DNA from 2 places in the Barnesiella sp. ET7 genome. Region 2 is predicted to be linked to the other one. Evidence: riboswitches for the same ligand, from Rfam matches in the RefSeq annotation. Region 2 holds a riboswitch; the other holds the start of a gene.
What was found. A riboswitch is a leader RNA that binds a small molecule or an ion and turns the genes downstream of it on or off. The one in region 2 is predicted to bind cobalamin.

Region 1 (4,444 bases), 150 kb from region 2:
TTGAAATGGAATACCTTCTCGCGGCGGAAGGTCTCGGCATCGACAATGACGATAGTCCCGTCGCCCGGCTCGCTGTTTCCCAAATCGGGCACCTCGGTATTGTTGCTCATGATGTAAATCTTGTTTCCATAGAGGTAGAGATCTTGCGACGTATTGCCGCAGGCCGAACCGTTGACGGTACGGTAGACATTCTGCTCGACCTGCCCCTCGGGTGAAATCCAGGTGACCGAGCCGTTCTCCAGACGCGGGGCTCCCTGGTTGAGAATCAACACTCCGTCGGGCGAAGCATATCCGCCGAGAGCCGTGGGCGGATTAGTGCCGCCACCGCCCGTATTACCACCGTTACCTACAAGTTCGGGGTCGGACGAGCAACCGCCCGCCGCAACCATGGCCCCCGTCAGCACGAGGGCTGCAATCCATCTGTTATTCATTGCGCAAAACATATTTCTTACAGATTACTGACGACCGGCCGGGAAATAGAAGCCGGCGGGGAAGTGGGTATAGTTTTCGTATTTGACGGCCGGAGCCTCGGTGCTGGTGGCAAAGTCGAATCCCCAGATCTGGTTCTGCCCGAAGAGGGCATACGATTTGAGGGTATTGATGTAGACACGTCCCGACTTGGGGTGCACGCCCAGTCCGTTGTAACGGATGCCGGCGTTCTTGTCCAGAGCAGAGAGGTCGACCATCCATTGCTCGGCCTCGAGACCCGAGTCGGCCTTGAGATCTTCGCTCTCGTCGAAAGGCAGACAGTAGACCGTCACCCCATCGGCATAGTAGAGGTTGTTGCCATAGGCGGCGAAGGCCTCGCCCGACGAACCCACGGCCGGTTCAACGCCTATGCGGCGCTGAATCATCGAGCGGTCCGACAGGTTGAACTTGCCGATGGCAATCTGTCCCGAGCCTACGGTCGTCGAGGTAGAGGTCATCACCCACATCCGGCCGTCGTCGGCGCCCTGAATGCCCAGCACACGGTTGATCATGCAGGGGATGCTGTACGGGAACGAAATCGACGTCACGGCATCGCTCTCGGTCGAGAGCTCGAGAATCTTGCTCAAATAGCCCGACTTGAAGGTGTAGGCCTTGCCTCCCATCGTCACGAAGCGGCTCTTCGGCGCACCGTCCGAACCGGTCACGAAGGTCAGCGACTTGGCCGTGGGGTCGAAACGGTAGATACCGGCGTTGTCGCGGATATAGAGATGCTGCTCGTCGAGCACGGCGATATGCGTGGGCCAGTCGAGCCCCTGCAGGTCGTCGTTCGTGTAGGCGGCCGTCCGCTTCAAGGTGTGGGCATCGGCCACCACCAGCATGCCGTCGTTTTCGAACACCGTGCCGTTGGGGTTCTTGTTGCCGTTCTGCGAGATGATATAGACCTTGCCGTTACAGAATGCCATGTCCTGTGCCACGTTGCCCAGCTCGGTACCGTTGACCGTCTTGTAGGCATCGGCCACCACATACCCCTCGGGCGAAATCCAGGTGAGCGAGCCGTTCTCGGTAGTCATGTTCCCCTCGTTGAGCACAAAGACCCCGGCCGGGTCGTCAAAGGCATTCAGACAATACAGCTCCACCTTTTGCGAAAGGTTCTTCCCGCCTGCGCCCGCTACCGTGACGGTGAGCGTAGCTTTTGTTTCGGCATCGGCCATGGCCGAGATTTCGATTTTCCGGGCATCCTGGTCGACCGTTGCACTCCACCCGGCGGGCAGCGATTCGGTCTTGACCGACTGCACATGCTCTGCCGCATAGGCAATCTCTACTTGGGTATCGGGAACCACAAATACCGGCACATCGGTTGCAACAGCCGTTGTCCACTCAAACTTCGGGTCGGGCATCGGTTCTTCACTCTCTTTCGAGCAACTGCCCATAATCAGAGCTACCGCTACCAGCAGCACGCCCCACATCTTTCTTACTTTCATCATTCTACTTTTGGATAAAAATCTATTATTTAACAAGTTGTTGAAAATTTGCAAAACAAGGTCCCGGGCCGGAGAAGAGACGGCAAGCCCGGCCGTTGCCATATTGTCAAGACGGCAACGCGTCGTGCCTGCCTGTTCCCGGGCAGATGCCCCAACAGGTTTACACAGCACCCCGACACGGGTTATGAATGGCTCGAAAAGCCTGAAAAAAGTATATAGCATTTACGTCGTACATTTAACCGTCCTGTCCACGGGCTCGATTAAAAACAAAAACTGACGGCAGGTCTTCTGACTGACTCCCCACTCGAGGCCTTCCCGATATTGCAATCAGTGGCGTATAGAATTCGAGCGGTTGGCGGAGCTTCACAGCAGCGGGACTGTCCGGGATTTTCACCCGATTCCCTTTTAATCCTCGAGGCCCGGCGGGCCTTTTGGAACCAATCGGCTGTAAAATTAGTATTTTTTTCTGGAGAAAGATAACTTTTTCGCTTCCTACTTCAAACAGATTGTATATGGTGCAGCTTATAGTCTTTATCCTCAGCGGTCTTGACAACACACTCCCCCCACAAAAAAAGCATGAGCGCATATAGCCGAGATGCGGCTGTATGCGCTCATGAGTTTCTCTGAAGAAGTTTTGCCGGTTCTCTCCTACACCGGCTCCATTTTTTTCTATACTGCCAAACTTATCTTACCAGAACCTTCTGGCCGCCGATAATGTAGAAACCGTTCGGCAGATTCTCGGCAGCAACCTCCCGAGGTACGTTGGCCCGCACCTTCATGCCTTGCAAATTGAAGACATCGACACGGGCACTTCCCGAATCCACACAGTCGGAGACCACAGACTCGATGCCCGAACTCGCCGATTGCCCCTCGAGTATCCAGGCATTCAGCTCCTTTACCCGGGTCGTGGCCGAGGCAAAGGCTTCGATGCCGTTGGCATCGGCTTCGGTGGGGAAGACACGGATGGAGGTAGCCCACTTGTCGTTCACGAAGATGTCGAGGATGGAGTGGTCGATAAAGATATTTATCTTCAGCTCACTCCCCACGGCCGGACGCTCGGGCAAGATGCAACGATAGACACCGTCGTATACGCCGGCGTCGTTGGTCAACCGAGGCAGGGCGCTGAAGTCGGCCACGAGTTCACCCGTTGCCGGAGTGTACGAAACAACGGCCTTGGCACTGCCGCTCTTGAAGATGTGGAAACCGAAGTCGGAGGCACCCACCTCGAATGTGCCGCATATCTCGACCGAGCGTCCGCTCACAGGCGAGAGGTCGAGAGTACCGTTCAGGTCGAACCCCGTGCGGGTAAAGGTGGTCGTGGTGCGTAACCCGGTCAACCCCTCATAAGGTTTCTGCGACAGCGAGCCGTCCTCAGCAATAGACCACTCGCGAGGCAACGAATAGCAGTGAGCCCAACCCAGGTTCCAGTTGGAGACCGACGACAACTTGTCGGGGACAATGCCCAGGGAAATCACCTTGTCGTTGTGCCGATAGATGGTGGGCGACAAGAGACCGAAGCCGTCGCGGGAGTTCAGTTCGACCAGACGCGGTTGCGAAGAATCGGCATCGGGCACAAACTTTCCATCGGCGGCAATCGAGCCCGTCCAGTACAGGGTGTGAACACCTTGCGATGTGTTGAGCGGCGTGACGGTGAACAGCCATCGGCCGTCGGGCATCGGGGTGATGTTGGGCATCTCCCAGAAGGTACCGGCTTCGGCAGCCGACGAGCCCGTGAAGAAGAGGTCGCCGTCGTTGCTCCACATGCCGGTGAGCGGGTTGTAGCGATGCAGAGTGGTTGTGCCTACCCCATTCTTCGAAGAGCCCACAATGATGTAGGCGTTGTCGCCGTTGCGGAAGAAATAGGGGTCGCGGAAATCGTCGGAGAGTCCGCTGGGGCGACCACCGATAATGGGGTTGCCAGGCAACTTGCTCCACTCGTTCAGGTTGTCGGTGACAGGTGTGGCCTGCGCAATCGTGGCCTTGGCATAATCTACGGCCGTATAGAGGATGTTGGGCTCTCCACCCGTCACCTCATCGTCGGCAAAGACACAGCCGCTCCAGCAGCCCTTGATGTCGTAGGCGTCGCCGGGAGCCAGGGCAATCTTCTCCTCCCGCCAGTCGTAGAGGTTTTCGCTCGAGATATGTCCCCAATGCAAGCGGGCCATGTAGGGGCCGTCGGCATTCTTCTGGAAGAAGAGGTGGTAGCGGCCGTCGGCATAATACATGCCGTGGCATTCGTTGGTCCACCCGGCGGCAGGCATACCGTGGAAACGCGGACGCAGCAAATCGTCGGCAAAGCGCGAGGCCGGTATATCGAGGTCGGGCTCATGCTCGGGTTGCCAGGTCTGTATCTCGTCCAGCGACTTAGCCTCGTTCCAAATCGAAATATCGTCAATCAGTCCGTTGAACGACATCAGCTCGAAGGGACCCGACAGGCGGGACTCGGAGCCCTGCCCCATGTAAAACGAACCGGCGGCAAACGAGACAGAACCGTTGGCCCGGCTCGAGCCTACCTCCACCCCGTTGTTGTAGAG
Region 2 (4,444 bases):
CAGCACATGACCTTCGATAATATCGATAATCCCGTTAATCAAGGGGACGCCCGGTATGAGGTAGAGCACGCTGGCACCGATAGCGATGTCGGGGGTGGTGCCCCAGTGCTGCCACATGGTAATCGAGGCGATGAGCGATGCGACAAATGCCGATATGGTGAATACGAAATAGTGGTTGAAGTGCAATATTTGTTTGATGCGGAATCCCACGAGCGTAGCCACAAATACGGCGGCTACCGCTATCCAGTCGCCGTTGAAGAGCCGGCAGAACGAAGCATTGGCAAAGCCCACCAGAATCCACACCGTCCACGGGTTCATGCGAGGTTTGCTCGTGATGGCGTGGAATTTCTCCCACAGCGTGTCGAGCGGGAGGTGGTTGTCGTAGGCTTCCCAGCTGAGGGCGCTCAATTCGGAGTTGAATTCAAAATTGATTGCCCCCGATTTCGCGGTACTCACCGTGCTGTATACGTGGGCGTTGTCCTTGCTTCGCAAGGTCATGCTGATGGTTTTGTGAAAGAGTGTCATGTGGGCTTCGAACCCAAACGACTCGGCTATACGGGCCGTGTTGCGCACAATACGCGAGGTATGTACGCCCGATGCCATCAAACAGGTCGCATATTCCGTGAGGAATTGCGATACCGATTTCAGTTCTTCGTGTACGTTGTTCACCTTATTGTAGTATTGACCAATGTTTCAGCGTGCAAAGATAGTGAAAGGCGAGAGCAGTGGCAAATGGAAAACGAAGTTTTCGACATTTGACAGAGCCGAGCCGCCTCCTTTCTTCTGGAAAGATAGTGAAAGGCGAATACAAAAAAGCCAAACTTGTTTGAGATTTTTTGTTAAGCCGCATCTATCTTCGTATAACAAAGACAGTGAAAGGCGAGAGCAGTGGCAAGTGGAAAACGAAGTTTTCGACATTTGACGGTGCCCGGGCCGCCCATTCTCTTCTTTCAAGATAGAGATTGGAAAGAGAGAACCGATAGCCGGTGCATGTTGACCGCATCGACTATCGGCTCACAGGTCGGGAGTAGTCGAGGCGAACGATTTATTCGCCCCAAACGCTCTTCGCAATATTTTTCATCGTTACGATTTTGCTCCACATCATCTGTTCCGAGACGATGCTGTTGCCCTCGTTGTCGCGGAAGTCGCCCTGGCTGCTCAGGTGGAGCGACTCGAGCGGGAGCAGACGAGCTGCATTCTCGATGTGCAGCGTGATGCTGCTGGTCGATATGGGTTGCAGGCTCGAGGTCGAAATCAATCCCAGAATCACCTCTTTGCCCTGGCAGTAGTTGAGCATGGAGAGGTCGATGTTCTCGTTTTCGCGGTCGCCGAAGTCGAGTGCAATGGCATCGGCCTGGGTCGAGAGCAGCAGCTCGGCCGTCTTCTCCTTGTCGCCCACGCGCCACCACTTCTCGTGGAACTGCAGCGAGATGCACATGTCGTCGGGTTTCTGAGCCAGACAAGCCTCGGTGAGTTTGGCCGAGGTAGCCACCAGCGAAAGCAGGTCGATGTGTGCGGCCTGGGCCACCTGCTCGAGGTCGCTGTTGCCGGCCAGGTTCCAGGCGTAGTCGCTCAGTTGCAGGAATCGGCACCCCATGTCGTAAAACTCGTTGATGACCGTCTGGTAAGTTTGGGCGATGTCGTGCACGAGCAAATCCATATCGGGGTAGTAGCGCCCGGTATTGTAGCGGTTCTCGGGGCGGAGCAGCTCGGCCAGCAGTGTAGCAGGCGAGGGGAGCAGCACCTTGGCATACATGTCGCCCCCGATGATACCCGTCAGGTAGGTGAAGCGCTGGGTCACCTTCGGCGTGGAGGGGTAGGCGTTGTCAAATCCGATTTTGCCCGAGATAACCGACTCCTTCACCTCTTCGGGTTGAGCCGGTTCCTGTTTCGTGATATTCTCCAAGTGGTGGAAAAAGTCGAGATAGTTGGTCGACTTGTAGTCGCCGTCGGTTACACACTTCAGCCCTATCTCTTTGCACTTCTCGACAATGCGATAAATCTCTTTATCTTCGATTTCGTGCAGCTTGGCCGAACTCCACACCCCGTCGTGATACAGTTTGCGGGCTTCGACGAGGGGCTCGGAGTATACGAAGCTCCCCGTTATATCTACACTAAAAGGAATTTTTCTTGCCATAATCTTTTCTTTTTTAGTTAAATACTGAATGGCGGAATAGAGTCGCCCACGCGACGCCTACTCCTATTGCTCAAGCAAAAAATCTCTTTTTTCCGAAAAATTTTCTTTCGACCGGCGGCTCGGTCCACGGAGCCGGCAACAGTTGTTTCTACGCAATCGGCAGGTCTTCTGACTTGTCTCCCTCTCAGACGCCTTCCCAATCGAGTCTGGATTAGTGGCATTGCAGTATTTGTCTGAAAACTCATACGAAACTCACAGCAGCGGGCCTGTTCGGGATTTGCACCCGATTCCCTTTTCATTGCCTCGGCCGAATCGGGCGGGGCAAACCGATTACGGGGGACAAAGTTATATCCTTTGTCCTAATTTTACAATGTTTTTCTAAAAAAATCTTACACAAAAGAGACTGTGTCTTTTGTATTCCGCTGAAGATTAGCTATTTATTCATATCCGAAAATCTCGGAAACGATTCGGGGAATATCGGTGTTGTCGATGGTTCCGCCAAACTTTTCGGCACCCGCTCCTATGGCATAGAGGGGCACATAGCCGGCCGTGTGCGAGCCGCAGGTCCAGGCGATGCGGGCTATCTCGTTGATGATTTGTTTGGCCGTTTCGGTCATCGGTTCGTTGGCCTCGTAGAGCGACTGTACCAATGTGTCCGAGGGGTTGAGCAAGGTCTCCTCGTATACCCGTTTGAGGCGGGCCTCCTGTTCGGCCGTAAGGGTGAGGTGCGACCAGAAGCCGAAGGCCTGCGACAGAGCCGTTTTCACCCTCTCCCACGAAACCGGTTCTCCAGCCCGTCGCCAGTCGGCAATCTGCCGGGTGAAGGTCGAGCCGCTCATCGTCTGGTACTGGAGCGCCTGCAGGTTGAGGGCATATTCGCCCGTGCCCAGTACCACACCACCCGTTTCGTGGTCGGCCGTAACAATGATAAGGGTTTCGTCGGGGTGAGCCCGGTAAAAGTCACAGGCAATCTGTACCGACTCCTCCAGGTCTTTCACCTCGCGCAGGTCGGTAGCCCCGTCGCGCGTGTGTCCCGCCCAATCGATCTGAGCCCCCTCGATCATCAGGAAGAAGCCCCGCTCGTTGCGCGACAGGAAATCCACGGCGCAGCGGGTGAGGTCGGCCAGCCGCATGTCGCCGGGCCGGCGGTCTATGGCATAGGTGATGCTTCGCTCGGGAAACAGCACCATCTTCCCGGCCTTCTGGGCCTTGCGTTGGTAATCGTCTACACTGGTAGCCAGCACATATCCCCGCTTGGGCAGCAGGTCGTAGAGCGACTCCCTGCCGGGGAGCGACGGTTGCTTGAATCGGTTGCCGGCGTAGAAGTCGAACCCCGTCGCCAGCAGGTCGAGCCCCACCTCGTAGCGGTTGTTGCGGTTCCCCTGGTGGGCATAGAAGGCCCCCGGCGTGGCATCGTCGATTTCGCTGCTGGTCACGATACCCACAGCTGCCCCCTGCTGTTGAGCCTTCACCGCTATGCTGTATACCGGTACACTGTCGGCATCGACCCCCACCATCTTGTTCCGGGTCTTCACTCCGCAAGCCAGAGCCGTGCCCGCCGCAGCCGAGTCGGTAATGTCGCTGCTGGCCGAGCCGGTATTCACGAAAGCCGAGTGGGGGAATTGCGAGAAGAGCAGCCGCTCCGGTCCTTGCCGGCCGGCCAGCTCGCCATAAAAGAGTTCGGTAGCATTCACCTCGTTCACACCCATGCCGTCGCCGATGATGTAAAACACATACTTGGGCCCGGCAGCCTGTGCCGCCCACACGGTGGCCATCGCCAGCCCCAAGAGCAGGGGAAACCATCTTCTTGTCATACCTGTCGCGTTTATGGATGGAGGTTGCAGATACCCCCGCCCGTTTCACTCCAGCAAAAGTAGCGAAAGCCCCCGTCTCCCGCTTGGCCGATTCTGTGAAATCTCTGTGACAATGGTGTTTCAAATTGAAAAATCGTGAAGAGGATATGCAATTTTGTCCGGGGGAAAAATTAACTTTGACCCTTGTTGATTTTAATTCTCATTCTATGAAAAAGACATTGATTCTTTCGATTATGGTGCTGGCTTGTTTGATGGCCAAGGCACAAGAAAATTCGTCTCGTGGTTATCGCGGATATGCCGATTTGGGTTATACTATCGGAGTCGGTTATTACGATTTGAACAGTTTCGAAATCAGTACGACTCATGGATACCAGCTTTCATCCTATTTCTTTATCGGGGCCGGTGTCGGATTCCATTTCATGCAAGAGTATAAAACTCCCGATATGAATATCCCGATGGATATTCGTGACAGTAAAGTGAGCATTCCCTTTTA

Region 1: it holds a riboswitch for cobalamin, as region 2 does, so the genes downstream of both, NW211_RS03990 (DUF5074 domain-containing protein) here and NW211_RS03470 (hypothetical protein) in region 2, are expected to answer to the same signal.

What each region holds. Positions count from the first base shown of each region.
Region 1 is NZ_JANRHM010000004.1:149,646-154,089, forward strand. It holds gene NW211_RS03985 (DUF5074 domain-containing protein) at 1-431, opposite strand, end outside; gene NW211_RS03990 (DUF5074 domain-containing protein) at 456-1,913, opposite strand; cobalamin riboswitch at 2,171-2,367, opposite strand; gene NW211_RS03995 (LamG-like jellyroll fold domain-containing protein) at 2,594-4,444, opposite strand, start outside.
Region 2 is NZ_JANRHM010000004.1:1,588-6,031, reverse strand. It holds gene NW211_RS03475 (threonine/serine exporter ThrE family protein) at 1-669, opposite strand, end outside; gene NW211_RS03470 (hypothetical protein) at 1,046-2,137, opposite strand; cobalamin riboswitch at 2,278-2,483, opposite strand; gene NW211_RS03465 (alkaline phosphatase) at 2,575-3,951, opposite strand; gene NW211_RS03460 (hypothetical protein) at 4,158-4,444, shown strand, end outside.